2 regions of the Mesorhizobium sp. M0698 genome follow, and region 2 is predicted to be linked to the other one. Evidence: predicted binding sites of a transcription regulator. Region 2 holds the regulator's gene; the other holds the start of a gene.
The links. Region 2 encodes LexA, which represses DNA repair genes until DNA is damaged. Its sites were predicted from a motif close to TGTTCNNNNTGTGTTCNG; they were not measured.
Positions count from the first base shown of each region.

Region 1 (16,012 bases), on a different contig from region 2:
CGCAACGCGCCTTCCTCTGCCGCTGCGGCCACTCCGCCAACAAGCCGTTCTGCGATGGCTCGCACAAGCGCGTGGGGTTTGTGGGGTAGGCGGCGCCGCTATCTCCCTCCTTGAGGGGGAGATGTCGCCGAAGGCGACAGAGGGGGTCGGTACGTCCTGACGCCAACGCCATCGCGGCCAGAGAATGCCGGCGCTCCACGCGAGACGACCCCCTCTGGCCTGCCGGCCATCTCCCCCTCGAGGGGGGAGATTACGCTGCCTTGGCCCAGCGCTCGTGCCTTTATCGCCCGGCCCGTATCGGCTAAGGGGCGGGGCAGCAATTCTCCGGACCCGCCAATGACCGCCAACATCAAATCGCCACCCCTGTTCCTCGGCATCGACACCGGCGGCACCTATACCGACGCGGTGCTGTGGTCGGAAGCCGGCGGCCCCGGCGGAAAAGTGCTGGCCAAGGCCAAGGCGCTGACGACACGGCACGATCTGGCGGTCGGCATCTCCGGCGCGGTCGATGCGGTGCTCGAAATGGCCGGCACCGACCCGGCAGCGATCAAACTGGTGTCGATGTCGACGACGCTAGCCACCAATGCGCTGGTCGAGGGCCAGGGCGGCCGCGTGGCGCTGGTGATGATCGGCTTTGCCGAGGGCGACCTTGCCCGCGACGGGCTAAAGGCGGCGCTTGGCACCGACCCGGTGGTGTTCTGCCCCGGCGGCCACGATGTCCATGGCAATGCGGCAAAGCTCGATCTGTCCGGGCTGGAGGCAGCTTTGCCGGAACTGGAAAATTCGGTGTCCGGCTTTGCCGTCTGCGCCTATTTCGCCACCCGCAACCCGGCGCATGAGCTAAGCGCGCGGAACCTGATCCGCGACAGGACCGGCCTGCCGGTCACCGCCAGCCACGAACTGTCGGCCAAGCTCGGCGGCCCGCGCCGGGCGCTGACGACATTGCTCAACGCCAGGCTGATCTCGATGATCGACCGGCTGGTCGCGGCAACCGAAGGCTTTTTGGCCGCGCGCAACATCGCCGCCCCGCTGATGGTGGTGCGCGGCGACGGCGCTTTGGTCTCGGCCGCCTTTGCCCGCCAGCGGCCGATCGAGACCATCCTGTCCGGCCCCGCCGCCAGCCTCGTCGGTGCCCGCCACATGACCGGCCTCGACGATGCCGTGGTCTCCGATATCGGCGGCACCACCACCGACGTCGCCGTGCTCGACAAGGGCCGGCCGCGGCTTGATCCGGAAGGCGCCACCGTCGGCGGGTTCCGCACCATGGTCGAGGCCGTCGCCATGCGCACCTTTGGCCTCGGCGGCGATTCCGAAGTGGCGCTGGAGGACGGCGCGCTCAATCCGAGAATCCTGCTCGGCCCGCGCCGCCTGGTGCCGCTGGCGCTGGCCGGCTTGATGCATGGCGAGGCCGTCACGGCGGAGCTCGAGCGCCAGCTGCGCGCGCCCAATCCCGGCCGCATGGATGGCCGCCTGGCGGTGCGTACCGGCGTGCCGGAGCGGCTGGCGGCCGGACTGACCGGCGCCGAAGCCAAGCTCTACGAGCTGATCGGCGCCGTGCCGCAGGCTCTCGACAGATTGCTGACCTCGAACGCCCAGAACGCCACCTTGAACCGGCTGGTGTCGCGCGGGCTGGTGCATGTCGCCGGCTTCACGCCGTCGGACGCCGCGCATGTGCTGGGCAGGCAGGCCAATTGGGATGCGGCCGCGGCGCGTCTGGGTGCCGAGCTGTTCGCGCGCAGGCGCGACGGCCGCGGCCAGTTCATCGCCGCCTCGCCGGAGGCGATCTCGGAACGGGTGCTGACCGCGCTGACCCGCCTGTCGGCGGAAGTCATCCTCGAGACCGCCTTTGCCGAGGACGGGCTGGATGGCGCGGCGACCGTCGCCCATGCCCTGGTCCAGCGCGCCGTCGACGCGCATCCCGGCATCGCCCGGCTCAGCGTCGCGCTCGACCGTCCGGTCATCGGCCTCGGCGCCTCGGCGCCGCTGCACTATGTCGGCCTGGCCGAGCTGGTCGGCAATCGATGCGTGGTGCCGCAGGATACCGATGTCGCCAACGCGCTCGGCGCCGTCGTCGGCCAGGTCCGGGTTTCGGCCGAGGCGCGGGTCAGCCAGCCCAAGGAAGGGCTGTTCCGCGTTGCTTCCGGTGAAAGCGTGCGCGATTTCAACGACGAGGCGGCGGCAATCGCCGCGGCGGAGAAGGATGTGCGCGCGATTGCCGCCGGGCGGGCTAAGGACGCCGGCACCGACAGCGCCGAGATCGAAATCGCCAGCGAGTTCCGCGTCTCCACCGTAGAGGGCCAGCGCATGTTCATCGAGGCGCATGTCGTGGCGGTGGCGTCGGGACGGCCAAGGATTGCGGTGTGAGCGCGTAATCTCCCCCCCGAGGGGGAGATGTCGCCGAAGGCGACAGAGGGGGTCGCCTCGCATGAAGCGCGACGCGATTTGGTGCAAAGAAGAGGTTGCACTCCACGCGAGGCGACCCCCTCTGGCCTGCCGGCCATCTCCCCCTCAAGGGGGGAGATCGGCAGCGAAAACGCCCTACCTTCACCTTAGGCCGAGTTGACCCTACAACCTTGCCATGTCAAAGGCCCGAGGCCGGCAAGCCGGCCAAGCCCTGGAGAAGCCCTGATGACTGATCGCGTCGAGATCGCCGGATTGCGGATTGCCCGCGAGCTTCATGATTTCGTCGTGAACGAAGCGATGCCGGGCACCGGCATCGAGGCGGAGGCATTCTGGAACGGTTTTTCGGCGATCGTCTATGATCTCTCGCCAAAAAACCGGGCGCTGCTCGAAAAGCGCGATGCCATGCAGGACAAGCTCGACCGCTGGTATCGCGACAATGGCGCGCCCGTCGACATGGAGGCCTACAAGACGTTCCTCCGCGAGATCGGCTATCTCCTGCCCGAGGGGCCGGCGTTCAGCGTGACCACCGAAAATGTCGACCCGGAAATCGCTTTGGTTGCCGGGCCGCAGCTGGTGGTGCCGGTGATGAACGCGCGTTATGCGCTGAATGCCGCCAATGCGCGCTGGGGCTCGCTGTACGATGCGCTCTACGGAACCGACGCCATCCCGGAGACGGACGGCGCCGAGCGAGGCAACAAATTCAATCCGGCGCGCGGCGCCAAGGTCGTCGCCTGGGTGAAAAGCTTCTTCGACGAGGCGGTGCCGCTCACGACAGGCAAATGGGCCGGCGTCAACGGGCTTTCGGTCGCCAATGGCATGTTGCGGCTGGGCGAGGGTGCCGGCGCCACCATGCTTGCCGACCTCAGACAGTTTGCCGGCTATCGCGGCGATGCCGCCGACCCCGAAGCCGTCCTGCTGGTCAAGAACGGCCTGCACATTGAAATCGTCATCGACCGCAACAACCAGATCGGCCGCACCGATCCGGCCGGCATTGCCGATGTCGTGCTGGAATCGGCGCTGACCACCATCCAGGACTGCGAGGATTCGGTCGCCGCGGTGGATGCGCAGGACAAGGTGCTGGTCTACCGCAACTGGCTCGGCCTGATGAAGGGCGACTTGGCGGAAGAGATCACCAAGGCCGGCAAGAGCTTTGTCCGAAGGCTCAACCCCGACCGTACTTACACCGCGCCGGATGGCGGCACGCTGACCTTGCCCGGCCGCTCGCTGATGCTGGTCAGGAATGTCGGCCACCTTATGACCAATCCGGCGATATCAGACCGCGACGGCAACGAGGTGCCGGAAGGCATCATGGATGCGGCGCTGACGGCGCTGATCGCGCTGCATGACATCGGCGTGAACGGGCGCCGCACCAATTCTCGCGCCGGCTCGATGTACATCGTAAAGCCCAAGATGCACGGGCCCGACGAAGTTGCCTTCGCCGTCGAGATTTTCGACCGTGTCGAGGCGCTGCTCGGCGTGCCCAAAAACACCCTCAAGATGGGCATCATGGACGAGGAGCGGCGCACCACCGTCAACCTCAAGGAGGCGATCCGCGCCGCGAAAGAACGCGTCGTCTTCATCAACACCGGCTTCCTCGATCGCACCGGCGACGAGATCCACACCTCGATGGAAGCCGGCCCGATGATCCGCAAGGGCGACATGAAGCAGGCCGCCTGGATTGCCGCCTACGAAGCCTGGAACGTCGACATCGGGCTGGAATGTGGGTTGGCCGGCCACGCCCAGATAGGCAAGGGCATGTGGGCGATGCCCGACCTGATGGCGGCGATGCTGGCCGAGAAAATCGCGCATCCCAAGGCCGGCGCCAACACCGCCTGGGTGCCGTCGCCGACGGCGGCAACCCTGCACGCCACGCACTACCACAAGGTCGACGTCCATGCCGTGCAGGCGGCACTGAAGAGCCGGCCCAAGGCAAAACTCGACGACATCCTGTCGGTGCCGGTCGCGGTGCGGCCGAACTGGTCTCAGGCGGACATCCAGAAGGAACTCGACAACAACGCGCAAGGCATTCTGGGCTATGTCGTGCGCTGGATCGACCAGGGCGTCGGCTGTTCGAAAGTGCCGGACATAAACGACGTCGGCCTGATGGAGGACCGCGCCACGCTGCGCATCTCCTCGCAGCACATCGCCAACTGGCTGCATCACGGCGTCTGCACGCCCGAGCAGGTCATGGAGACGATGAAACGCATGGCGGCGATCGTCGACCGCCAGAACGAAGGCGATCCGCTCTACCGGCCGATGGCGCCGGATTTCGACAAGTCCATCGCCTTCCTCGCCGCGTGTGATCTGGTCTTCAAGGGCCGCGTCCAGGCCAACGGCTACACCGAGCCAGTGCTGCACGCGCGGCGGCTGGAGCTGAAGGCGCGGGATAACGGCTGAACCGAAAGCACGATGCACGCCGGCCAAGGGTAAGCGCCGGCGTCTCCCTCCCCCTTGAGGGGGGGTGGCCCGAAGGGCCGGGTGGGGTCGCCAATGCAGTGCGCCAACCCAATTCTGACGGTGCGCCTTAGGAGGAGCATCGCAACGCTCCGCACCTCGGTCGGTTTCGAAATGCGACAGGCCGAGCGTCTCACCGGCGACCCCACCCGGCCGCTTCGCGGCCACCTTCCCCTCAGGGGGAGGGAAAACGCTACGCCGCCTGCGCCATCCGCTCCGAGCTCATGCGGTACGAAATCGCTTCGGCCAGATGAATGCGGCCGACCGTCTCGCTGGCCTCGAGATCGGCCAGGGTCCGCGCCACCTTCAAGACGCGGTGATAGGCGCGCGCGGAAAAGCCGAGCTTTTCGCTGGCATCCCTCAGCAGCGACAGGCCGGCGGCATCGGGCATGGCGATCTCCTCGATGACTGACGGCGAGCAATGGGCGTTGGTGGTGGCGGTCGCGCCGAGCCGCTCGAAGCGCTCGCGCTGGATCGTACGGGCGCGGGCAACACGTAGTGCGACGGCGGCACTTTTCTCCGCCCGGTCCGGCCGGATCAGATCGCTGGCCGAGACCGCCGGCACCTCGATCCTGAGATCGATACGGTCGAGCAGCGGGCCGGAAATGCGCGCCTGGTAGTCGGTGCGGCAGCGGTCGCCGCGCAGGCAGCGATAGCCGGGCTCGCCGGCCATGCCGCAGCGGCACGGGTTCATCGCCGCGACCAGCTGGATACGTGCCGGATAAGTAACGCGATGATTGGCGCGCGCGATCATGCAGTCGCCGGTCTCGAGCGGCTGGCGCAGCGCATCGAGCGCCTGCGGCGAGAATTCGGGAAACTCGTCGAGGAACAGCACGCCGTGATGGGCGAGCGAAGCCTCGCCCGGCCGTACGCGCAACCCGCCGCCGACCATCGCCGCCATCGAGGCCGAATGATGCGGCGCGCGGAACGGCCGCCGGTCGGTGAGTTTTCCTTCGCCGAGTTCGCCGGCCACCGAGGCGATCATCGAGACTTCGAGCAATTCCCTGGGCGCCAGCGGCGGTAGGATCGACGGCAGCCGCTGCGCCAGCATCGACTTTCCCGACCCCGGCGGTCCGACCATCAAAAGATTGTGGCCGCCGGCGGCCGCCACCTCCAGCGCCCGCTTGGCGGTCTCCTGGCCCTTGATGTCGGCAAGGTCGGGCAGGTCGCGCGCCGCGGCATGGATGCCGGCTTCCGGCCGTGACAGAACCTGCGTGCCGCGAAAATGATTGGCGATGGCGATCAGGCTGCGCGGCGCCAATATGTCGAAGTCCTTGCCGGCCCAGGCCGCTTCCGGCCCGCAGGCGAACGGGCAGATCAAGCCCTTGCCTTCGGCGTTGGCACCGATTGCCGCCGGCAGCGCGCCAGCCACCGCGGCGATGGTTCCGTCGAGCGACAATTCGCCAAGCACGACATAGCCGGCCAGCATGTCGCCCGGAATGGCGCCGAGCGCCGCCATCAGCCCGAGGGCGATCGGCAGATCGTAGTGGCTGCCTTCCTTGGGCAGGTCAGCGGGTGCCAGATTGACGGTGACCTTCTTCGACGGCATCGACAGGCCGGATGCATGCAGCGCTGCCTGCACCCGCTTGCGGCTTTCGGCTACAGCCTTGTCGGCCAGCCCGACGATGTGCATGTTGACCTTGCCCGGCGCGATCATCACCTGCACGTCGACCGGCACGGCCTCGATGCCCTGGAAAGCAACCGTGCGAACCCGCGCCACCATGTCTTCACCCCGGATGCAGGCTTTTGCCCCAAGCCTTTGCGATCATGCCGCGAACGGCGTCACCGGAGACAACCACAGATTTCCGGCGAAGGCAAGAACATTTGGGGAACAGCTGAGCGCCACGGCTGCAATGGTCCGGAACGCGGCCGCTTCCAGAAGCAATGTACGCTAGTTGCGCTTCTCCTCGACGGCATCCCAAAATAGGCTGGCGATGTCGGCGCCGCCGAAGCGCTGCACTTCGCGTATGCCGGTCGGTGAGGTCACGTTGATCTCGGTCATGTAGTCGCCGATGACGTCGATGCCGACAAGGATGAAGCCGCGCTCCTTCAGCGCGGGGCCGATGCGGGCACAGATCTCGCGTTCGCGCGCCGTCAGCTCGGTCTTTTCGGCGCGGCCGCCGACATGCATGTTGGAGCGGGAATCATGCTCGGCCGGTACCCGGTTGATGGCGCCGACAGGCTCGCCGTCAACCAGGATGATGCGCTTGTCGCCAGCCCGCACCTCCTTGAGGTAGCGCTGCACGATGTAGGGTTCGCGGAACAACTGGTCGAACATTTCGAGCAGCGAGGCGAGGTTGCGGTCGGCCTCGTGCAGGTGGAAGATGCCGGCGCCGCCATTGCCGTAGAGCGGTTTGACGATGATATCGCCGAACTCCTTGCGGAAGGCTGCGACCTCGAGAGGGTCCTTGGTGATCAGCGTGTCCGGCATCAGGTCGGGAAATTCGGTGACGAAGATCTTTTCCGGGCTGTTGCGCACCCAGGCCGGGTCGTTGACCACCAGCGTCTTCGGATGGATGCGCTCGAGAATATGCGTGGTGGTGATGTAGTTCATGTCGAAGGGCGGATCCTGCCGCAAAAGGATGACGTCCATCTCCGAAAGATCGGTGCGGACTTCTTCGCCCAGCGAATAATGATTGCCCTTCTCGTCGCGGACCTGCATCGCCTCGATACGGGCAAACACCTTGCCGTCGCGCAGCGACAGCCGGTCGGGCGTGTAGTGGAACAATTGGTGGCCGCGCCGCTGCGCCTCCAGCGACAGTGCAAACGACGTGTCGCCGGCTACCGACACGGTGGAGATGTGGTCCATCTGGACGGCGACTTTCAGGGGCATGGCAGCTCTCCGGCGCACTTGGAGCGATCCACTTGGACGCACAAAGTACGCTCCAACATTTCTTGAATCCATGCATCGTGCTTTCCGAAAATCGATTCCGATTTTTCGGGCCGATGCATCGACGACAGCGATATAAGGAAATCGGCGGCCTCTGCCAATCGGCCAAGGTCATGATGAGGCTGCGCTTCGCTTGGCGCAGATCCCAACGCGATGTGCCTTCAGCGGTCGAACACCAGCTTGGAATAGCCGAGGAAGGACAGCGCCATGGCGACCAGCGAGGCGACCGCAAGGGCTATGAGCGGCGACACCATCGGCAGTGCGAACAACATGACGCAATAGACGAGATAATTGACGACGCTGGTGGCAATGCCGACGCCGCCGTAGCGGGCGCCCTCATGCGCGATGCCCCGGCTGGAAGGCGAGAAGGTCAGGTGGCGGTTGATCAGCCAGGTGGCGGACAGCGCAAAACCGATCGAAATGATGCGGGCTGCCAAGGGGCCAAGCGGCGTTGCCGCCAGCACCAGCCAAAGCGCACCCGCGTCGGCGACGAAGCCGATGCCGCCGGCGACAATGAAGCGGGCGAGGCGTCCCATTTAGGCTCTAGGCCGCGCGCGGGGTCTTGCGCGGTCCGGCCTTCAAAGTCGCGAGCGCGCTTGCACGTTCACGTTCGACGCGACCGGAAGGCATCGACAGATAGAAGATGCGCTTCTGCTCGGCGCGGCCGCGCGACACCGAATCGAGGATCACCCCGGTCACCGCCGCCAGCATCGACAGCAGCAGCAGGCCGACCGACAGAACCCAGGTCGGCATGCGCGGCACAAGCCCGGTTTCGGCGAACTCGATCAGCACCGGCGCCATCAGAAACAGGCTTGATGCCAGGAAGAACACCGAAAAAGCGCCGAAGAAACGCAGCGGCTGCGTCTCCTTCATCAGCATGGCGAACATCCACAGGATCTTCGCGCCGTCGCGAAAGGTCGACAGCTTCGACGAGGAGCCTTCCGGCCGGCGGCCATAGTCGAGTCCGATCTCGCTGACCGGCAATTTGAGCTGCGAGGCGTGCACCGACATTTCGGTCTCGATCTCGAAACCGCCGGAAACGGCGGGAAAACTCTTGACGAAGCGCCTGGTGAAGGCGCGGTAACCCGAGAAGATATCGGTAAAGTCCGAGCCGAACAAACGTTTGTAGAGGCTGTTGAAGATGCGGTTGCCGAAGGCGTGGCCTGTCCTGCCGGCGTCGTTGGCGACGCCGCGCCTGGTGCCCACCACCATGTCGGAGCGCTCGGTCAGCAGCGTGTTGATCAGTTGCGGCGCGTCCTCCGGCGCATAGGTGCCGTCGCCGTCGGCCATCAGGTAGATGTCGGCCTCGATGTCGGCGAACATGCGGCGCACGACATTGCCTTTGCCCTGGCGCGGCTCGCGCACCACGATGGCGCCGGCGGCGCGGGCTCGGAGCGCCGTCAGATCGCGCGAATTGTTGTCGTAGACATAGATCGCGGCGGCAGGCAGCGTTTCGCGAAAGCGCCGCACCACTTCGCCGATCGTCAGCTCCTCATTGTAGCAAGGCAGGAGCACGGCGATGCTCGGCTCATGGCGCACTTCTTGTGGCATTTTTCGTCTCCGGATGCCCTGTGAGGCCCCTGACCGCTCAAGCGCCGGCCTCGCTCGGGCGGCTTTACTATTTATTGAAGCTGTTAAGGCTAGGTTTAAACCGCACCGTATTCCTTCCAAAGGTCCTGATATGAGCACAGCCGACGATGGCGCCTCCATTTGGAGGTCCGATATCGCGCTGGCGCTGCTTGCCACGTTGCCGGCACTTGCCGTCAATGCCCTTGCCGGCTTCCCGGAATTGACCAATGCCGGCGGCGACAACGACAATCTGCTGCGCCTTGTCGAAGTTCGCGACATGCTGGCCAGCCAGGGCTGGTTCGATCTGCACCAGTACAGGATGGGCCTGGAAGGCGGTTTCGTCATGCATTGGTCGCGGCTGGTCGATGCGCCGATCGCCGCCATCATCATCGCCGTATCGGCCCTGACCGGCAGCGCGGCCTTTGCCGAGAATGTTGCGCAAGTGCTGTGGCCGACGCTGCTCTTCTGCCTGACCGTGTTTTTCACCGCCCGCGCCGCACGCAGCTTTGCCGGTGACAGCGCCGTGCTGCCCGCTGTCGTGGTCGGCGCTGCCGCACTGTATTTCATTGGCATTTTTTCGCCTGGCGCGCTCGATCACCACAATATCCAGCTGATGCTGAGCATGGCCAGCCTGAGCCTATTGCTTGAAGCGCCAATGCGCAGGCCGGCGGCATTGCTCTCCGGCCTGTGCGCCGGATTGATGCTGGCCGTCGGTATGGAGACCGCCCCTTATGTGGCCACCATCGGCGCCTCTGTCGCCATGCTGTTCGCCCTCGGCGCCAATGGCGAGAGGCTGATCGCCAGGGATTTCGGCCTCGGCTTTGCCGGCGTGTCCGCTCTCGTCTTTGTCGCCACCATTGCGCCGTCTGCCTGGGGTCAGGCGCAATGCGACGCCTTTTCGACCGTGCAGTTCGTCGTCGCGGCGATTGCCGGAACCGGCCTTGCGGCGATAGCGTCGATCGAGCCGGCCGGCCGCACGCGCCAACGGCGCATCGCCTCACTTGGCCTGCTTGCCCTGCTATTGGGCGCTGTCGTCGTCTTGTTGTTCCCACAATGCCTGGCAGCGCCCTACGCCAACCTCGATCCGCGCCTCAAGGAGCTATGGCTTGATCACATCGACGAGGCGCAATCGCTGTTCAAGCTGCTCGCTGAAGATCCGGCCGGGGTGGTGGCGCGCTATGCCACGCCGCTCATTGCGCTCGTGCTGATGGCGCTTCGCCTTGGCCGCGGTGGCTGGCGGCGGCAGGACAGCCTTGTCGGCGCGCTGCTTGTCGTGGCCTTCATCGTCAGCGCCTGGCAGGTACGCGGTTCGACATTCTCGATCGCCTTCGCCGTCATCCCGCTTGCCGCCTGGATTGCCAAATGGCGTCAACGGGCCGAGGCCAGCGCGTCGCGCGGGGTGGCGCTGCGCATGGCTGCCGTCTGGCTGGTTTCGGTGAATGCGGTCTGGACTGGGGCTGCCGCGGCGACCTCGGTAGCCTTCGACGACAGCAACACCACGGCGGATAATGGCGACGGCACCGATGTCGCTTGCCAGCGCATGGCCTCCTTTGCGGCACTCGGCCGCCTGCCCGGCACCACCGTACTGGCAATTTCCAATCTCGGATCGCCTATCCTGGCCTATTCCGGACATCGCGTCTTCGCTGGGCCTTATCATCGCAATGTCGCCGGCAACCTGCTGGCGCTCGATGCCTTCCTTGGGTCTGATGCCGATGCCAGGACGGTCGTGGCGGATCATCACGTCGGCCTCGTCGCGCTGTGCCCCGGCAGCGCCGAAAGCAAGCTCCTCGCAGCCAAGGCGCCGGCAGGCTTTCTTGCCGGGCTGATGCGCGGCAGCGTGCCGGAATGGCTTGAGCCGGTTGCCGGGACCAGCGGAGCCGCCGTCGAATTGTACCGCGTCCGGCTGGGCAACTGATCGATCGGCGGCCCGTGCGGCCTTTTGTCGGACATAAGTCCTGACAATCCACTCTTTCGCCCTTGCCCGCCCGACATGGCTGGATAGGATGCGCGCCGGCCGACCGCGATCATTGGACCGGGAGAGAATTTCATGATGCCATCGGCACGCTTTGCCGACCTCGAAGGCGCTTCGGTGCTGATCACCGGCGGCGGCTCCGGCATTGGTGCTGCCTTGACCGAAGGTTTTGTCCGCCAGGGGGCAAAGGTCGCCTTCATCGATATCGCCGACCGTCCGAGCCTGGCGCTGGCCGATCGGTTAGACAAGGAGCTCGGCCGGCGGCCGTTCTATCTCAAGACCGACATACGCGACATCGAGGCATTGCGGGTATCAATCGCCAAAGCCGCCGAGGCGCATGGCAACGTGACCGTGCTGGTCAACAATGCCGCTCAGGATGACCGTCATGCCGTCGAAGACGTCACGGTGGAGTTCTGGGACAACAACCATGCCATCAACCTGCGCCCGCATTTCTTCAGCGCACAGGCGGTGGCGCCGGGCATGAAGCGGGCCGGCGGCGGCTCGATCATCAACTTCACCTCGACGTCGTTTCTCATCAACCATCCCGATATGCCGGCCTACACCGCCGCCAAGGCCGGCATCGTCGGTCTCACCAAGGGTCTTGCCGGCAAGCTCGGCGTCGACGGCATCCGTGTCAACGCGATCGCGCCCGGCTGGGTGATCACCGAGCGGCAGAGAAAGCTCTGGGTCACCGAAGAAGCGCTCGCCGCTCATGTCGCCAAACAGTGCATCAAAGAGGTGATGCAGCCGGAAGACATTGTCGGCACCGTGCTGTTCCTGGCGTCGGATGCCTCACGCATGCTGACCGCGCAGATGCTGATCGTCGATGGGGGGTTCCTGTGATCTCATCGAGCAAGGCAGCTTCCGTCGCGGCCGTCGACTGGGGCACCACCCGTATGAGGGTCTGGCTGCTCGACGGCGCCGGCAAGGTTCTCGCCGAGCGGCGCGGCGATGACGGGCTGATCACCGCCCAGGCTAAAGGATTTTCGTCCATTCTTGAAGGGCATCTGGCTGCACTGGGCGCAGCCGAGGCGCTGCCGGTCATCATTTGCGGCATGGCCGGTTCGCGCCAGGGCTGGCTGGAGGCGCCCTATGTCAGCGTGCCGGCGCCGATCGGCGCTATTCTCGCCGGCGCTGCCCGCATCCCCGGCCAGCGCCGCGACATCCGCATCGTGCCCGGCCTTGCCCAGCGTCTGGCCGACGCCCCGGATGTCATGCGCGGCGAGGAGACGCAGCTTGCCGGCGCCGGTTTGCCGGCAAAGGGACGCCATGTCGTCTGCATGCCTGGCACGCATTCGAAATGGGTGCTGGTCGAGGACGGTGCCGTTGCCGGTTTCGGCACCTGGCCGACCGGCGAGCTGTTTTCGGTGCTGGCCGCGCACTCGATCCTGCGCCATTCGCTGGGCGAGCCGCCGAAGCCGGTTGCCGCCGAAAATCCATTTTTCCGGGAGTGGTGCCTGAAGGCGTTGGCCGAAGGCGGTGACATCGGTTCAAGACTGTTCTCGATCCGCGCCGCCAGCCTGCTGCAGGATCTGAAGCCCGAGGATGCCGCCGCGTGCCTGTCCGGCCTGCTGATCGGCGGCGAGATCGCTTCGGCAAATCGCCGTTATGGGGCGAGTGCCGTGCCCGTCGTGCTGATCGCGTCGGGCGCACTTGGCACGCTCTATGCCGACGCGCTCGGCCTTGCCGGGCTCGCGGTCAGGGTGGTCGACGCCGACGAGGCGGTGCGTGCCGGTCTTGCCGAAGCCGCGCGCGAAAATGGCATGATCGCCGGAAATGGAGTTGCCGCATGACAGAGACCGCACCTTTTCCAAAGCTCGAGCGGGGTCTGGTCGCCATCCTGCGTGGCCTCAAGCCAAGCGAGGCGGTGGCGATCGGCCAGGCGATCTTCGGCGCCGGTATCGAAGCGATCGAGGTGCCGCTCAACTCGCCCGATCCTTACGCCTCCATCGCCAGCATTGTCGGAGCGCTTCCTCCAACAGCCTTGGTCGGTGCCGGCACGGTGCTCAGCGCCGCCGATGTCGACGGCCTGCACAAGGCCGGCGGGCGGCTGCTGGTCAGCCCCAATATCGATGCCGAGGTCATGGGCCGTGCCATGCACTACGGCATGGTGACGATGCCCGGCGTGTTCACGCCGACCGAGGCATTTCAAGCAATCCGGCTCGGCGCCTCGGCACTGAAATTCTTCCCGGCGAGCGTGCTTGGCGCGGCGGGCATTTCGGCGATGCGCGCGGTGCTGCCGGCCAGTGTGCTGGTCGGCGCGGTCGGCGGCGTTTCGGATAAGGATTTTGCCGGCTACAAGGCAGCCGGCGTCAGCGTCTTCGGTCTTGGCTCGAGCCTGTTCAAGCCGGGCATGAGCGTCGACGAAGTGGCAGCGCGAGCGAAAGCCGCAGTTCAGGCCTGGGACGCGGCGTTTGGAGTGGCATGATGAGCGAGACCATTGTTTCGGTTTTTTCCGACCATGTCTGCCAACTCGGGGAGGGACCAAGCTATGACCCTGCCACCGACACGCTCTACTGGTTCGACATCGTCAACGGCCAGCTCCTCGAACAGCGCCTGTCGGGCGGTGCCGTCAAAATCCACGAGCTCGGTCAGATGGCCAGCGCCATCTGCATCATCGACGACCAACGCCAGCTGATCGCCACCGAGACCGGTCTGCATGTCCGCGACGTCGCGACCGGCAAGCTGACGCTGCACACGCCGATCGAGGCCGACAATACGGTCACCCGCTCGAACGATTCACGCGTTCACCCTTGCGGCGCCCTCTGGGTCGGCACCATGGGCAAGGGCGAGGAGAAGGCCGCCGGTTCGATCTACTGGTTCTTCAAGGGCGAGCTGCGCCGGCTCTATGCCGACGTCACGGTGCCCAATTCGATCTGCTTTTCCGAGGATGGGACGATCGCCTATTACACCGACACCAGCACCGGGCTGTTGATGCGCGTCGGCTGCGATCCGGCGACCGGCCTGCCGGTTGGCGAACCGAAGGTCTTCGTCGACCACCGTTCGGCCAAGGGCTATATCGATGGTTCGGTGCTCGACCGTGACGGCATATTGTGGAACGCCTGCTGGGGCGGCAGCGTCGTCGAAGCCTATGGACCCGACGGCAAGCTCGTCCGTTCGGTGGCGATGCCGGCGACGCAGCCTTCCTGTCCGGCTTTCGTCGGCAGGAATGCCGACCGGCTGGCGGTCACCTCCGCCTGGTCGGGCAAGAGCGAGAAGCAGCGCCTGCTCGACCCGCAAGCCGGCATGACATTTATGCTCGACATTCCAGTCAATGGTCGCTTCGAGCCGCGTGTGCTGATTGGCTGACCATGATGCCGAAAAGTGGGAACCGGTTTTCGGAAAAGATCATGGTCAAACAGGAAGATGGCGCCGTTGCTGTCGTGCAGGCGTCCGGCTGACGTCGGTTCCGCGAAAGCCGAATGCATTCGCCGTGCGATGCTAGAACGGTTCATCGTTTCGCGGGAACGCTGAACCGCTCTATCTCTTTGTTTTGACGCAATTCCGGACGGAAAACCGTTTCACACTTTTCCTGGAATTGCTTTAGCAATCGTGCTGCCGGGAAATCGTTCGATCATGTCAAGCCGCAAGCCGAAGCTGATCCTTGTCTACGAGCCAGAAAAGGCTTGCTTCGATCGGCTGGTTGCCGATAACCACGTGCCGGAGCGTGCCGCCGAAATTGCCTCCTATCTGGCGCAATCGACCGATATCGCTGCTGAATTCGACGCACTTGCCGCCGCTTGCCAGAAGCGCGGCCCGTCGTTTGCGCCGGTGGCGCTCGACGACGCCGCAAGCGTTCTCGCCGGCGAGGACCCGAAGACCACGCTAGTCTGGACGCTGACCGACGGCATCGCCTATTTCCGCGGCGGCGCGGCACCAGCTCTGGCACGGCTGAACGGCCTGGAGGCGATCGGCGCCGACGATGCGCTTTTCGCGCTCTGCCAGGACAAGTTCCGTTCAGGCGCCGTGCTCGGCGCGTTCGGCTTGCCGGTGCCGCAGGCGGGCCTTGCCCGTGACGGCGCCTGGCTGGTCGCGCCGCCGGCTTCGCCCGCCGGCTGGTTCGTCAAGCCGAACCGGCTCGGCGCCAAGATCGGTATCTGGCCCGATTCGCGCTGCCACGATCTCGGCCATGCGCTGGAGCTTAGCCGGCGCGTCTTCGCCGCCTATCGCGACGATGTCGTCGTCCAGCCCTATGTCGCCGGCCGCAACGCGCGCGCCAGTTTTCTCGGATTGAGGCCGGATACCGGCGTCGAGGCGCTGGGCATCGCCTTTGTCGATTCAGGCGGCGATTTCCAGACCATGCAGGACAGCCTGGCGCTTTACGGCAATACCGGCGAAGCGGCCAAAGCCACGGGAAATTACGCCGAGCCGTTGCTGCTGCCGGTCGCCGGCAGCCAGCCTCTGGCTGATGCAAGGATCCGCAACATCGCCGAAAGCCTGATGGTCGGGCTTGGCCTGCGGGATGTGTTTTCCATCGATTTCCGGGTCGAAGCCGACGACAGCGTCCACCTCATCGAGTTCGAGGTCTGCCCCGGCCTGCCCTGCTTCGATTTCCGCGATTACTGTCGCCAGCAATGGGGCTTGAGCCTCGCCGATGCGATGGCGGAGGCAGCGGCGAACCGGCTTCTCGCCTAAATCCCCTCGACCAGCACGATTTCGCCCTCGGCCACCTTCTGGCGGATCGCGACGGCGCGCTGGTATTCGGGAGAGTGGTAGCAGTCATG
Region 1 covers NZ_JAMYPQ010000012.1:73,001-89,012, forward strand. The annotation lists gene NKI16_RS22315 (CDGSH iron-sulfur domain-containing protein) at 1-89, shown strand, start outside; gene NKI16_RS22320 (hydantoinase/oxoprolinase N-terminal domain-containing protein) at 337-2,364, shown strand; gene NKI16_RS22325 (malate synthase G) at 2,629-4,800, shown strand; gene NKI16_RS22330 (YifB family Mg chelatase-like AAA ATPase) at 5,051-6,580, opposite strand; gene gshB (glutathione synthase) at 6,749-7,690, opposite strand; gene NKI16_RS22340 (GtrA family protein) at 7,909-8,283, opposite strand; gene NKI16_RS22345 (glycosyltransferase) at 8,291-9,298, opposite strand; gene NKI16_RS22350 (hypothetical protein) at 9,429-11,231, shown strand; gene NKI16_RS22355 (SDR family NAD(P)-dependent oxidoreductase) at 11,364-12,131, shown strand; gene NKI16_RS22360 (2-dehydro-3-deoxygalactonokinase) at 12,131-13,081, shown strand; gene NKI16_RS22365 (2-dehydro-3-deoxy-6-phosphogalactonate aldolase) at 13,078-13,716, shown strand; gene NKI16_RS22370 (SMP-30/gluconolactonase/LRE family protein) at 13,716-14,597, shown strand; gene NKI16_RS22375 (D-alanine--D-alanine ligase family protein) at 14,865-15,923, shown strand; gene NKI16_RS22380 (DUF1330 domain-containing protein) at 15,920-16,012, opposite strand, start outside.
Region 1: NKI16_RS22330 (YifB family Mg chelatase-like AAA ATPase) is a predicted target of LexA. The motif match lies at 6,674-6,691, and genes of this name have one in related genera.

Region 2 (16,012 bases):
GCTGAAAATGCTGGCCGATGCCAACGGGCTGATCGTTCGCGCGCCGTTCGCGCCTGCCGCAGCGGCGGGCTCCCCCTGCGACGTGCTGATGCTACGCTGAACCTGCCTCACTCCGAGATCAAGGTCCGGGTCAGCGGATGGTCTGGATCGGCCAAACCGTCGATGATGTTGAAATGATGCCGGTCAGGCTCGACGACCGAGCTGGTCGCGGTACCCAGGCCGATCCAGATGTTGGCCAGCAACGCGCTCTGACGCAGGAATTCGGCGCGCTCGCCGCCGCCGGCCCAGCAGGTCAGGCGGGCCTTGTCCATCGGGCGCAGCAGCACCGGGCTTTCGGCCTGCGCCTCGGCCTCATCGATCGCGATCGTCTTGTTCATGCCGGTGCGCATGATCGGGCGCAAATCATGCACCCCCGAGATCGACACCACGTGACGAACGCGCCGGACGACTTCGGGCGCCAGCGGCGTCGTCGCCGTAACCATCCGGCTAACAAGATGGCCGCCGGCCGAGTGCCCGGTCAGCATCAGCGGCCCTGGGACCATCGCCGCCGCCTTGCCGATCGCCGCGCCGACTTCCTTGACGATGCCGCCAATGCGTATCTGCGGACAGAGCGTGTAGGACGGCATCGCCACCGCATAGCCGCGATCAACAGGGCCAGCGGCAAGATGCGACCAGAAATTCTTGTCGAATTCCATCCAGTAGCCGCCATGAACGAACACCACGAGTCCCTTGGGCTTGATGGCCGGCAGGAAAAGATCGAGCCGGTTGCGTGGGTTGTCGCCATAGGCCATGTCGAGCCGCGCCCTGCCCTCGGTCGAAAGCACGTCGCGGAAAACCCGCGCGGGCTCGATCCAGGCCGCCGGCCAGCGATCGCTGCCGGCTATGTTGGCGCCGTTGGCATAGGCGTTGTCCCAATCGGCAATGTGACGTTCGAACACCCTGCGCCCTCCCTGGCAATATGGCCTTGCAACGTAGCCGTGAGCATCGCGCGGCACGTCGTCGCCAGCCTCACGATTCCAGCTCTCGCATCAATCTCAAGTGACAGCTGCTTTGATGGCGAAGCGCGCATCCTTCCACGCACCGGTGCGCAGGATATCCTCAAGCACTTTGACGGCCTGCCAGACATCGGCATAGCCGACATAGAGCGGGGTGAAGCCGAAGCGCATGGTCGATGGCGCGCGAAAATCGCCGATCACGCCACGTTCGATCAGCGCGCGCATGACCTGGTAGCCATGCTCATGCATGAATGAAATCTGGCTGCCGCGTTTTTCCCCATCGCGCGTGCTTTCGAGCGTGAGCCCGTAAGTGCCGCACTTTGCCTCGACAAGCTCGATGAACAGATCCGCCAGCGCGATGCTCTTCTTGCGCACCGCCGTCATGTCGACATCGTTCCAGATGTCGAGCGCGCCCTTCAGCGTGCGCATCGACAGGACCGGCTGGGTGCCGCACAGAAACCGGCGGATGCCGGTGCCGGCCGCATAGCCTGGCTCGAAGGCGAAGGGCCGTGCATGGCCCCACCAGCCGGTGAGCGGCTGCTGGATGTAGGAAAGATGCCGCTCAGCCGCATAGATGAAGGCAGGCGCGCCCGGGCCGCCATTCAGATATTTGTAGGTGCAGCCAACGGCAAAATCGGCGTTTGCCTTGTCGAGCTCGACTGGCATCGCGCCAGCGGTGTGGCAGAGATCCCAGACGATCATCGCCCCGGCTTCCTGAGCCCTGCGCGTCAGCGCCGGCATGTCGCGCAGTTCGCCCGACTTATAGTTGACGTGGTTGACCAGCACCACGGCGGTGCGTTCGTCGATCAGCTCTTCGATGGTCGGCGCGTCGACCCCCGAGAGGCGCAGCAGCGTATCTTTTCGCGTCGAAACCACACCCTCAGCCATGTAGAGGTCCGTCGGAAAACTATCGCCCTCGGCGACGATGACCTGCCGCTCCGGTCGCATGGCCATGGCGGCGTGCAGCAGCTTGTAGATGTTGACCGATGTCGTGTCGCAGACCACCGTCTGGCCGGCCGCGGCACCGATCAGGCGCCCGAGCTGGTCGCCAAGTTCAAGCGGCATGTTGAACCAGCCGGCCGTGTTCCATGCGCGGATGAGATCATGCGACCATTCTTCGGTCGCGGCCTTGTGCAGTTCATCGAAAGCGGCACGTGAAGCAGCTCCTAGCGAATTGCCGTCGAGATAGATCACTCCTTGCGGCAACACAAAGCGGTCGCGCATCGCGCGCAACGGATCCGCGGCATCCATCGCCTTTATGGCCACGAGATCGGGAATTCCTGTCATGATTTGTCTGCTCCCCCAAGATCCAACGCAACGCCGGACACGCATCGACTGTTCTTCCATTACCTGGTTGCGCGCAGCAAGGCTCCACCGGCGAGAAGCAGCCTGACCAGGCGGTGGAAACCGGGACTTAACCCGAGGTTGGCGTTTTGAATTCGTTTCGTTCACGGTGCATTGACCAGACCGCACAGTCGATACGGGTTCAATTCCGTGCCTTTTGCCGACCGACGGCCGATGTCAGTGCTGCCTTCTGGGAAGCCAGAAGGCGCAAACGAAAGCAGAATCAAGGGGATGACGCTCGCGACGGTGAAAATGCGGCATTCCGGTAGGGGCGTGGTTTGTTTCCCAAGCCTTAACGCATTCATTAAACTTTAAACAGTTGCGGAACACAACTGGAACAGATAGTGTTTGTTCTGGGTTTGTTTTTCTGATTCTGTTGGGGGTCGCTATGCTGACACGCAAACAACACGAACTGCTTATGTTCATCCACGAAAGGTTGAAGGAAAGCGGTATTCCGCCCTCCTTCGACGAGATGAAGGAGGCGCTCGACCTGGCTTCCAAATCGGGAATCCATCGGCTGATTACGGCGCTGGAGGAGCGCGGCTTCATTCGCCGTTTGCCCAACCGGGCCCGTGCGCTGGAGGTGCTGCGCCTGCCTGACTCGATCGCCCCCGGCCTCAATGCGGCACGCAAGTTCTCGCCGAGTGTCATCCAGGGTAGTCTTGGGCAAGGCGCCCCTCGGCAGGGCAAGCCGACATCGTCGCGCGTCCCTGCAGCCGGCAATGACGACGATGTCGTCGCCGCCGTTTCGATCCCGGTGATGGGCCGCATCGCCGCCGGTGTGCCGATCGATGCCATCCAGCACCAGACGCATTCGATTTCGGTGCCGCCGGATATGATCATGGGCGGCGAGCATTATGCGCTCGAGGTCAAAGGCGATTCGATGATCGAGGCCGGCATTTTCGACGGCGACACGGTGATCATCCGCAATGCCGATACGGCGAGCCCCGGTGAGATCGTGGTGGCACTGGTCGACGAGGAGGAAGCGACGCTGAAGCGGTTCCGCCGCAAGGGCGCCTCGATCGCCCTGGAAGCCGCCAATCCGGCCTACGAGACGCGCATCTTCGGACCAGACAGGGTCAAGGTGCAGGGCAAGCTCGTCGGACTGATCCGCCGCTACTGAGCTCCGCCCTTGGCGCCGGCTTTGGGGTTGTCGGCCCTGCGGTATGGCGGCAGGCCCCGTGCCGCGCGTGAAAATTTCCGCTGCACGTGCCAGGGCCGGTATGATTTTTCGACCGCGAAACGGATTTCGGCGCGCGTTGCCGCTTGTGGATCGAAGTAGACGGCGGCACTTCCCGCGCGCGCCAGTTGCCGTTTGGTGACGACGAGGACCAGCCGGTCGTAGTAGCAGGGGTTATGGGCGGTGGCGTCGTCGATGACGATCAAGCTGGCAAAGGCGCAGGCTGGCCGCGCAGTATCGCGGTCCTTGGCTTGCGCGATGATCGCGCCGGATGGATGCCTGGCAAGGCAGAGGCCGTCCGTGCAAATGAACGGCATGCCCGGCGGTAGGTCGGCCGGATCGGCAATGTCGAATTGCGGGTCGTTCTTTCCAGGTGTTTCCGGCGCGACGATAGCCTCTGATGTGAGCGCGCGTTTCCAATTGTCGATGGCGAACTCATTCGGGCGTGCCCGGTTGACCGCGAGTTCACCGCTGCCGATCGGCAGCGCCACCAGCCGTGCGTCCTCCGAGACCAATACGTCGGGTATGCGTGTCTGCGTTGTCGTCAGCAAGCCGGCGAGCGCAAAAGGAAGTGCCGCCAGCCGCAGCCACGTCGTCGCCATGCTGGCAATGACGAGGGCGATCGTCACCAGAAGGACGGATCTCAGCGAAATCAGCCCGACCGCATCGATCGGCGAGCGCTCCGAGATCCACCCGGACAGGGCGATCATCGCCGTCAGCCCCTTGCCCATGACATAGAGGAAAGGGCCATCCGCACCGAACGGCATCGCCAGCGCGCTGAGAACGGCGAAGGGCATGACGACCAGTGAGACGATGGGCATGATGGCCAGATTGGCGAACAGGCTGAGCGGCGCCACGCGCTGGAAATGCCATATGGCGAAAAGCGCCGTGGCGCTCCCTGCAATGATCGATGTCATCGCCAGACCGCACATGCCCAGCAGGACCTTTCGAGTGGCAAAGCGTAGCGGCGACCGCCGCGGCGGCGGCGTGGTGGCCCTGCCGGCGCGGTAATCGGACCAGCCTGCATAGGCGCCGACAAGGGCCGCCGTCGCGGCGAAGGACATCTGGAAACTCGGACCGACCACCTCGTGCGGCGACACCAGGATGACCGCGATGGCCGAGATCGCCAGGTTGCGCATGGTGAGCGCGGCCCGGTCGAACAGCACGGCGATAAGCATCACCGCCAGCATGATGAAGCTGCGTTCGGCCGCCACGACAATGCCGGAAAAGACGAGGTAGGCCGCAATCGAAAAAAGCGCGGCGGCCGCGGCATATTTCTTGACCGGCCGTCGCGATGAGAAATCGGGAAACAGCGCAAAGGCACCCCGCAGCAGCGCCATGATGGTGCCGGCGACCAACGCCATATGCAGCCCCGAGATGGAGATGATGTGGTAGATGCCGGTGCGCCGCATCGCTTCGTTGATCTCCTCGGGAATGCCGGCGCGCACGCCGACGATCAGCGCAGCAGCAATTTCGCCCTCGGCACCGCCGATGCGGCTGCGGATATGGTCGGCGATGGATTCGCGCGCGTCTTCGATCGCGGAAGAAAGCTGCGCGCCAAGCGGCATGCTGCCCGACGACACGACTTTCGGATTGCCAAGAAAAAAGCCGCTGCCGCCGATACCGGCGAAATAGCTGTCGAAGGAGAAATCATAGCTGTCGGGCCGCACCGGGCCGGTCGGCGGCAGCAGCCGCACATAGCCGGTGATCTCGGAACCGGCGGTCAGCTCAGCCGGTATCTTCATCGCCGAAACGCGGACCCGTTCCGGCATGTAGCGCAGTGTCGGCCTGGCCGTTGAGATCACATCGATTGTCAGCCTGATGCGGCCGCTCGCCATGGGCTCGTACGATACGACGCGACCCGTCAGCCGCGTCGAGATTTCGGAGCCGAGCATATGCGTTCCGACACGCCATGTCTCGAACTTGGCGGCAAGTACGCCAAGCGCGCAGAGCAGCGCCACCATGAAGCACAGGCGCGTCCTGGGCCATGACCGCGAGACGACGGCACAAAGGGCCGCGAGGAGCGCGATTGCGATCGGCTGTGGAAAGGCCGGCTCCACCGACAGCCCGAAATATACGACCACCCCGCATGCGAGGAACACCGGCACCAGCAGGAAGGCGATGCCGCGGTCGAGTTCCAGACCGGCTGCCGTGGTTACGCTGTTGCGGATACGGGACGGTGACGGGAGGCGGAAACGCCTGGGCAGGCGTACGATGGGCTCGCCCGCGGGCACGAGAACCGTTGCTGGGTCGCTGGCCGGCAGCGACGGAGCATCGAAGCGCGGAGCGGGTAGCAATGCCGGTGCCGGCAGGACAGGCGGGGGAGCGGCAAACAGCAAGCGTTCGCTGACGCCGCTGCCAACGTCCTCGCCCTCGCCCGCACCACGGCCTCGCACAGCCATCGGGTCTGCCCCTTGCGCCTCGACCTCCTATGCTACATGAACGCGCAACGCGCGAAAGTCCGCAAACCCACTTCCTTCGCCCGCCTGAGAGTTCCATGCCCGATAAGGTCGTCACCCGTTTTGCCCCCTCGCCCACCGGCTATCTGCACATTGGCGGCGCGCGCACGGCGCTGTTCAACTGGCTGTATGCCAAGCACACAGGCGGCACGATGCTGCTGCGCATCGAGGACACCGACCGCGAGCGCTCCACCGATGCGGCAAGCGCGGCCATTCTCGACGGGCTTTCCTGGCTTGGCCTGACATGGGACGGCGAGCCGGTGTCGCAATTCGAGCGTGCGCCGCGCCATCGCGAGGTGGCCGAGGAGCTCGTTCGTATGGGCAAGGCCTATTATTGTTATGCGACGCCTGCCGAACTAGAGGCAATGCGCGAGAGCGCACGCGCCAAGGGGCTGCCTCCCCGCTATGATGGACGCTGGCGCGACCGCGACCCGTCGGAGGCGCCGCCCGGCGCCAAGGGGGCGATCCGCATCAAGGCGCCGACAGACGGCGAGACGGTGGTGCATGACCGCGTCCAGGGCGACGTGCGCTTTCCCAACAAGGATCTCGACGATTTCATTATTCTGCGCTCGGACGGCAATCCCACCTACATGCATGCCGTCGTCGTCGACGATCACGACATGGGCATCACCCACATCATCCGCGGCGACGATCATTTGACCAACGCCGCACGCCAGACCGTAATCTATCAGGCCATGGGCTGGGAGGTGCCATCGATGTCGCATATCCCGCTGATCCACGGTGCCGACGGCGCCAAGCTGTCGAAGCGGCACGGTGCGCTTGGCGTCGAAGCCTATCGCGCCATGGGCTACCTGCCGGATGCGCTGCTCAACTATCTGGCGAGGCTTGGCTGGAGCCACGGCGACGATGAGATCATGTCGATCGCCGACATGATTGCATGGTTCGACATTGGCGACGTCAACAAGGGCGCCGCCCGTTTCGACTTCGCCAAGCTCGAGGCGCTTAACGGCGTGCATATGCGCCGGATGAACGACGCGGCGCTGCTCGACATCTTCATCGCCACTCTGCCGTATCTTGAAGGCGGCCCGGCAATCGCCGCGCGCCTCGACGACAGACGCAGGGCGCAACTGCTTGCCGCTTTGCCGGGCCTGAAGGAGCGCGCCAAGACGCTGGTCGAACTGGTTGAAGGGGCTGCATTCCTTTTCGTCGAGCGGCCGCTGCCGGTCGACGAAAAGGCGGCGGCGCTGCTCAGCGGTGAGGCGCGCACGATCCTGCGGGGCGCTCATGCGGCACTAGCCACGGTTTCGGAGTGGTCTGCCGCCTCAGCCGAAGCCGCGATCCGCGACTATGCGCAGGCCGCCGGCCATAAACTCGGCGCCGTGGCCCAACCTTTGCGCGCCGCGCTCACCGGCAAAAGTACCTCGCCAGGTGTCTTTGATGTGCTGGCCGTGCTTGGCCGCGAGGAAAGCCTGGCGCGGATCGCTGATCAAATCGATTAGCAAACTGGCCCAAGAAGATTGGCATTGAAAGGTGTGTTTCGCAGTGCAACATTGGGTCTTGGCCTAATCTGCCGCGCAGATTCAATTGCGGGCGCAAATGTGCGTATTCCGATGCTTTTGACGTGTTGGGTTCAGATATTTTGCCTTTGCCGGCCTGAGGAAACAAAAAGGAGTTTGCTATGACCGAACCTGCGACAAAAATGGAATTTGGCGGCAAAACCCAGGCATCGACGGCCAAGCTGGAACTCGGCGGCAAAACCCATGAATTCAAGATACGAAGTGGTTCGGTAGGACCTGACGTCATCGACATCGGTTCGCTCTACAACACCGCCGGCGTCTTTACCTACGATCCCGGTTTTACGTCGACGGCGAGCTGCGAATCGGAAATCACCTTCATCGATGGCGATGCCGGCATTCTTTTGCACCGCGGCTACCCGATCGACCAATTGGCCGAGCACGGCGACTTCCTCGAAGTCTGCTATCTCTTGCTCTATGGTGAACTACCGACCAAGGCGCAGAAGGACGATTTCGACTACCGGGTGACGCGCCACACCATGGTGCATGAGCAGATGTCGCGCTTTTTCACCGGCTTCCGCCGTGATGCGCATCCGATGGCGGTGATGTGCGGCGTGGTCGGCGCGCTGTCGGCCTTCTATCACGATTCCACCGATATCTCGGACCCCTATCAACGCATGGTCGCGTCAATGCGGCTGATCGCCAAGATGCCGACGATCGCGGCGATGGCCTATAAATACCACATCGGCCAGCCATTCATTTACCCGAAGAACGAGCTGAATTTCGCAGCCAATTTCCTGCATATGTGCTTCGCCGTGCCTTGCGAGGAATACAAGATCAATCCGGTGCTGGCCCGCGCGATGGAGCGCATCTTCATCCTGCACGCCGATCACGAACAGAACGCCTCGACTTCGACCGTCCGCCTGGCCGGCTCGTCGGGCGCCAATCCTTTTGCCTGTATCGCTGCCGGCATCGCCTGCCTGTGGGGTCCCGCACATGGCGGCGCCAACGAGGCAGCCCTGAACATGCTGGGCGAGATCGGTCATGTCGATCACATCCCGGAATTCATTGCGCGCGCCAAGGATAAGAACGATCCGTTCCGATTGATGGGATTTGGCCACCGCGTTTACAAGAATTACGATCCGCGCGCCAAGATCATGCAGAAGACCGCGCACGAGGTCCTGGGCGAGCTCGGCATCAAGGACGATCCACTGCTCGACATCGCCATGGAGCTGGAAAGGATCGCACTGACCGATTCCTATTTCATCGAGAAGAGGCTCTATCCGAACGTCGATTTCTATTCCGGCATCACGCTGAAGGCGCTGGGCTTTCCCACCACCATGTTCACCGTGCTGTTCGCGGTCGCCCGCACCGTCGGCTGGATCGCGCAGTGGAAGGAGATGATCGAGGACCCGCACCAGAAGATCGGTCGCCCGCGCCAGCTCTATACCGGCGCGCCGGAACGGGACTACGTGCCAATCGCGAAGCGGTGAAGGTGGTGAATGGTGAATGGTGAATGGTGAATGGTGAATGGTGAATGGGAGTAGCGAAGCGTCGCTCCCTGTCCATAGAAACCACTATTCACAATTCACTATTCACAATTCACTCACTTCCTCACCATCCCCATCACCACACCCGCGGCTATCTCGCCTGACGGCTCGTCGGTTGCCATACGCCTGGCGATTTCGGCAAAACCGTCCTTCTGCCAGGTGCGGTAGGCGGTATCGGAGAACAGCGCTTCCAACTGCCGCGCCAGATAATGCGGCCGCACATATTGATTGTAGTGTTCCGGCACAACCGGCCGGTCGGCAATGAGATTGGGCAAGGCTGCGCTCCATACTTCGATCAGCGGCTGCGCCATGCGCATGACCGGATCGAGCCGGTAGCAGGAGATCATCGGCACACCCGCCAGTGCCAGTTCCAGCGATACCGTCCCCGACGCGATCAGCGCCGCATCCGCCTTGCCGAAGGCCTGCCATTTGCGTTCGGCATCGAGGATGATCTCCGGCTTCTCGTCCCAGCTCGCGACCGAGGTCCTGACCAGGTCGGCGACGTGCGGCACCGTCGGCAATAGCAGGCGCAAGCGGTGCCCGCGCGCCCGCAGGATCGACAGCGTTTCGCCGAACGGCCCAACCAGGCGCCGCACCTCGCCGCGACGCGAACCGGGCAATACAAGCAACGTTTTCACACGGTCAGCGGAGAGGTTACGCGGCTGCGCCTGCGCCCTGGCGGCACTGACTATGCCCGGATCGTGTGCAAGGCGATGCCCGACATAGGTGCCGGGCGGCCCGCCCAGGCGAGCGAGTTCCTTCACCTCGAACGGCAGGATGCAAAGAATGTGATCGACATATGGCTTCATCGCCGCCGCCCTGCCCGGCCGCCAAGCCCACACGCTCGGGCAGACATAGTGGACGATCGGGATAGTCGGATCGGCGGCACGCACCTTCTTGGCGACGCGCAGCGAGAAATCCGGACTGTCGATGGTGATAAGGCAATCGGGCTTTTCACCGGCAATCGCGTTGGCCGTCTGGCCGATCCGCCGCATCAGGCGCGGCAGGTCGCGCAGGATGGCGCTAAGCCCCATCAGTGCGATCTCGCTGCCGTCGAACAATGGCGCCAGGCCGAGCGCCTGCAAATGGCGGCCGCCGATGCCGACAAGCCGAACTTCGCGCCCGGTCATGCGCTTGAGCGCCTGCACAAGGTCGGCGCCAAGCAGGTCGCCGGACTCCTCGCCGGCGACGACGGCTATCTTCAACGGCCGCTCATTCGCCATGCGCCGGCTCCGCAGCAGGCAGGCCGATTACGAACAGGCCGAGCGCATTGGCACGTCCGATGGTGGCGGGACCTTCGAGCACCAGCGAGCGACCGGCTTCGACGGCAATGCCGGCCAGTCCGGCGGCATGCGCCGCCTCGACGGTCAGCGGGCCGATGGAGGGCAGATCGGCACGCAGTTCCTGACCGGGCTTGGCGCATTTGACCAGAACACCTCGGCTCCCGCCGGCCAGCCTGCCGTGCCCGCGCAACTCCCTTGTCCGCTCGAGCAGCCCGTCGGTGCCTTCGACGCCTTCCAACGCAATGGCGCGGCCGCCGACCGCAACAGCCGCTTGGCCGATATCCAGCGCGCCGATGGCTTTTGCCGCCGCGTGCGCCGCCTCGATGTCGCGCCAGTCGGATTTGCGTGGCGCCGCCTTGGTCAGCAGGCCTTCGGCGGCGACCAGCTCCGGCACGATCTCGTGAGCGCCGACGACCTTGATGCCGCTGCGCTCGATCCTGCGCACGAACAGTTTCAGCACCGTATCGTCGCCCCGGGTTACACCGACGAAGAGGCTGGGTAGCCACGCGAGCAGGCCCAAATTGAGGCGCATGGCGCTCAGCCTGGGGCGGCGCGTGATATGACCCGCGGTTACGAGATGCGTAACGTGATGCCGCTTAAGGATCGGCAGCAGCGAGCCGACGTCTTCCAGCCTCAAGGTTGCCTGCTCATAGGGCTCGAAATCGGCTATGCGATCGACCTCGCCGGCCGCCATCACGACGAAGGGCAATTTGCCTTGCCGGGCGAGCGCTCGGGCAATTTCGACCGGGAGACTGCCGCCGCCGGCGATGATGCCGACCTTGGCATCTGGCGCGAGATCAAGGCCCTTTCCGGCAGCCTCAATCTTCGTCATCTGCCCTCAGTCTTCATCATCGGTATCGTCGCCGTCGCTACCCTTGAGCGACGGCACGGCGTAGTGCCGCTTGCCGCGACCGGCGATGAAGTCGACGATCTTCATGGCAGTCGGCGACGAGGCGAATTCCGCCTTGGCGAATTCGATGTTTTCGCCGACGGTCCGGGAGCGATCGAAGATCGTCTTGTAGGCTTTGCGCAGCAAGTGGATCTCCGAACGCGGCAGGCCGGCGCGCTTCAGGCCAATGATGTTGAGGCCGCGAAGGCTGGCACGGTTGCCAACGGCGATGGCGTAAGGAATGACGTCGCCGACGATCGCCGAGCAACCGCCGAGAAAGGCGTTATCGCCGATGCGGACAAACTGATGAACCGCGGTAAGGCCGCCGATGTAGACATTGTCACCGACTTCGCAATGCCCGCCTAACGTCGCTTGATTGGCGAAGGTGGCGTTCTTGCCGACCACGCAGTCATGGGCAATATGGGCATAGGCAAGGAAATTGCCGTTGTCGCCGATCCTCGTCTCGCCGCGGCTCGAATCGGTGCCGACATGCATGGTGACACCTTCGCGGATCGTGCAGTTCTCGCCGATCACCAGCGCAGTACGGCCGCCCTTGTGCTTGGTGTTCTGCGGCGGCCCGCCAAGTATCGCCATCGGATAGACCTTAGTCGATGCACCGATGGTGGTCGCGCCAATCACCGAGACATGGCTGACCAGTTCGACGCGGTCGCCGATCACGGCGTCGGGGCCGACGTGACAGAAGGGCCCGATGCGGGCGCCTTCGCCGATTTGGGCGCCTGCCTCGATGACCGAGGATGGATGGATGACTGTCTGGATTTTCATTAGCATTCGTTTGTCAGCCGCTTGCGACCATCATCGCCGAGATCTCGGCTTCCGCCGCCTTGGCGCCATCGACGAGGGCCTCGCAAGCGAATTTGAGAAGATTGCCGCGTTTCTTGATTTTCTTCACATGAATTTTCAGCTGGTCGCCTGGAACGACCGGCTTGCGGAACTTGGCATTGTCGATGGTCAGGAAATAAACCAGCGACGGCTTTTCCGTACCAAGGCTGCGGATGCAGATGGCGCCGGCCGTCTGCGCCATCGCCTCGATGATCAGCACGCCGGGCATGACCGGCTGGTCGGGGAAATGACCTTGGAAATGCGGCTCGTTTATGGTGACGTTCTTGATGCCGATGGCGGATTCGTCGCCATCTATGTCGACAATACGGTCGATCATCAAGAACGGATAGCGGTGCGGCAGGAGCTTCATCAGCCGCATTATGTCAACCGCTTCGAGCGTCGCCGCTGCGATGTCAGCCATTTCCCCCCTCACCCTGTTTGCGCGTCCGTGCAAGTCTGCGCAAGGCCGCTATCTCGCGCATGGCTTCCGCCATCGGCTGCGCCGGATATCCTCCCCAAATCTCACCGGCAGGCACATTGCTCATAAACCCGCTTCTTGCCGCAAGCTTGGCCCCGGACCCGATGGTCAAATGATCCGCAAGGCCGACACCGCCACCCATGGTGACGTTGTCGCCTACCGTCACGGAACCGGAAATACCCGAAAGCCCGGCTATTATGCAATTGCGGCCGATGCGAACGTTGTGCGCGATCTGCACCAGATTGTCGATCTTGGTGCCCTGGCCGATGATCGTGTCGGACATGGCGCCGCGATCGACGGTCGTATTCGACCCGATCTCGACGTCGTCCTGGATGATGACGCGGCCGATCTGCGGAACCCGCTCCGGACCCTTGGCGCCGGCCACGAAACCGAAGCCATCCTGGCCGATCCTGGCACCGCCATGGATGATGACGCGATTGCCAATCAACGCATATTGCACGCTGGCACCTGGACCGACATAGCCGTCGCGGCCAATCTGCGAAGACGGACCGATGACCGCATGCGGGGCAATGACGGTCCCGCTGCCGATGGCAGCGCGAGGTCCGATGATCGCACCCGCTTCGATGATCGCGCCGGCCTCGACATGGGCGGTCGCATCGATATGGGCGTGCGGCGAGATACCGGTTTCGCCGGTCATCGGTCCAGGCGTTGCAGCCGCCGGAAAAAGCAGACGCCCGACCATTGCGAAGGCCTGCTGCGGGCGCGGATGCACCAGCACCGCGATGCCCGCCGGCGCCTTGCCGGCAAATTCGGCAGGGCAGAGAACCGCCGCCGCCCGCAGTGACTGCATCAGGGCGAAATTGCGCCTGCCATCGACGAAGACAAGGGCGTTCTCGCCGCCTTCGTTGGCGGGCGCCAGAGCCTCGATCGATACGTCGGAGAGACCGGAATCAACAAGCGTCGAGCCGGTCAGATTCGCGACTTCGCCGGCCGTATACCGGCGTGAGGGCGCGAAGAACACCGGATCGGTCATTCCAGAAGCAATATCCAGCTAGCGCATGACCCGAAAATCGGAAATCGACCCTCGGAAAGGATCATGCGCAAATCAAAGTGCTACACCGTCCTTTGCGCGTCCGATAGGACGCGCTGCGCTGTAGTGTCGGATCACTGCCATCCGGATCCAAACGAGCCGGAAGCATCATTGCCCGCACATCAGAAGCGGGTCGATATGCCGAAGTTGAATTCCTGCACGTCGTCGGTCTTTTCCTTCTTGACCGGGATCGCATAGTCGATGCGGATCGGGCCGAAAGGCGATGCCCACATCAAACCGACACCGACGGAAGCGCGCCATTCCATGCCGGTTGTCGAAGAATTGACAAGGCCACTTGCGATTTTGCTGCCGTAGAGCGTTGCCGCATCGGCGAACACAGCGCCACGCAAACCGAAGCTTTCGGGGATGACCGGCAGCGGGAACTGCGCTTCCGCCGAGGCATTGAAGTAGGTGGTGCCGCCGAGATGGTCATTGCTGTTGTCCGAAGCAACCGGGCCGATGCCGCCATATTCGAAACCGCGGATCATACGGTCGCTGCTCTGGAAATGGTCGAAGACGCGCAGATCGCCGTTGCCATATCCCTGGACATGGCCAGCGCCGCCCGAAACGAGGCCCACCAGGTCCAATTGTTCGGACAACGTCTGATAAATGCTGCCGCGCGCCGTGACCTTGATGAACTTGGCATCGCCGCCGACGCCGGCCACTTCGGTGCCGACATTGGCATAAATACCGTCATGCGGGTTCTTCATGTCGTCGATGGTATTGTAGATCAGGCCGAGGCTGACCGAGGACTTGAGCCATGGGCTCTCTTCAACGCCGTTTACGATCGCCTGGGAGACGTCGCAGGTGCCACCATTGATAACGGGAACGCAGCCCTCGTCGAACTCGTACTTCTCTTGCGCAATATTATAAGCCAGCTGCGTTGAGATGTTGTCGGTGATCGGCAGACCGAAGCGGACGGTCGCGCCTGTCGTGTCGCTGTCGTAATGGTCGTAGTTTCGGCTCTGCTTGTAGATGTCGAAGCCGGCCGCGATCCGGCGGCCGAGGAAATAGGGTTCGGTGAAAGAGAAGCTGTAGTCGCGCGAGTTCTTGCCACCGCCCGCCGCCACCTTGATGAATTGGCCGCGACCGAGGAAGTTGCGCTCACTGACGGAACCTTCGACGGACGGACCTGACGTTTCACCGCCGCTCGAATAACCGGCGCCGACCGTGAACTCACCGGTCGATTTCTCGACCACATCGACCACCAGCACAACCTGGTCCGGCTCAGAACCCGGAACGGTGGAAATTTCGACTTTTTCAAAATAATCGAGCGCTTCCAGCCGCCTCTTCGCGCGCTGGATGAGCACCTGATTGAAAGCATCGCCTTCGCTGACATCGAACTCGCGGCGAATGACGTAGTCGCGCGTCCGATCGTTGCCGCGAATCTCGATGCGCTCGATATAGGCCTTGGTCCCCTGATCGACCGTATAGACGACCGAGATCGTGTGGTTCTCGAAGTTGCGGTCGCCGCGCGGCGTCACCTGGGCGAAGGCATAGCCGGATCCAGCGACCTTTTCGGTCAAGGCGATGATCGTGTCCTCGACGTTCTTGGCGTTGTAGACATCGCCCTTGTGGGTCTCGACCACCGATTCAAGCGACTTGGCGTCGACCTCGGGGATCGTGCTTTCGACGCTGACATCCCCGAACGTATAACGCTCGCCCTCCTGTACCGTGATGGTGACGGTGTATTTGTTGGTGGTGTCGTCGAGTTCGCCGACAGCCGAGACGACCTGGAAGTCGGCATAGCCGTGATTATAATAGAAGCGGCGCAGCAGCTCCTGGTCGGCGCGCAGCTTGTCCTCGTCATAAACGTCGTCGCGCAGCACGAACGACAGGAAGGACGAACGCTTGGTGGAGATGATGTCCGACAGCCGGCGGCTCGAATAGGCGCTGTTGCCGACGAAATTGATCGCTGCGATCTGGGTGCGGCCGCCTTCGTTGATGTTGAAGACCACGTTTACCCGGTTGTCGCCGAGATCCATGATCTGGGTGGTCACGGCGGCATCGTCGCGGCCGATACGCCGGTATGCGGCCTTGACCGCCTCGACATCGGCATCGAGCTGCTGTTGCGAGAAGGTGCCGCGCGGCTTCAATTGCACCGCGGCCTCAAGCGCGTTGTCCTTAAGCTTCTTGTTGCCCTGGAACAGCACCTGGTTGACGACCTGGTATTCGGACACCTTGATGACCAGCGTCGATCCGACCTGGTTGATCTGCACATCCGAAAACAGCCCGGTGCCAAACAGCGCCTTGACCGCATCGTCGATATCCGAACTGGAAAACGCCTTGCCGGGCTTGATCGTCACGTAATTGCGGATGGTGTCCGCGTCGACACGCTGATTGCCGGTGACTTCGACTCTGGAGACGACAGCCGCCTCGGCGGCCGATGTGGCAACGAACTGCACTGCGAGCGCGCCTGGTACAACCAGAGCGGCGGACATAGCCACCGCGGACGCGGCGCTCAGAAA
Region 2 covers NZ_JAMYPQ010000011.1:169,236-185,247, forward strand. The annotation lists gene NKI16_RS21840 (molybdopterin molybdotransferase MoeA) at 1-100, shown strand, start outside; gene NKI16_RS21845 (hormone-sensitive lipase) at 108-938, opposite strand; gene kynU (kynureninase) at 1,035-2,282, opposite strand; gene lexA (transcriptional repressor LexA) at 2,728-3,462, shown strand; gene NKI16_RS21860 (ComEC/Rec2 family competence protein) at 3,456-5,921, opposite strand; gene gltX (glutamate--tRNA ligase) at 6,017-7,438, shown strand; gene gltA (citrate synthase) at 7,618-8,946, shown strand; gene lpxB (lipid-A-disaccharide synthase) at 9,060-10,226, opposite strand; gene NKI16_RS21880 (LpxI family protein) at 10,216-11,118, opposite strand; gene lpxA (acyl-ACP--UDP-N-acetylglucosamine O-acyltransferase) at 11,125-11,958, opposite strand; gene fabZ (3-hydroxyacyl-ACP dehydratase FabZ) at 11,972-12,436, opposite strand; gene lpxD (UDP-3-O-(3-hydroxymyristoyl)glucosamine N-acyltransferase) at 12,429-13,487, opposite strand; gene bamA (outer membrane protein assembly factor BamA) at 13,667-16,012, opposite strand, start outside.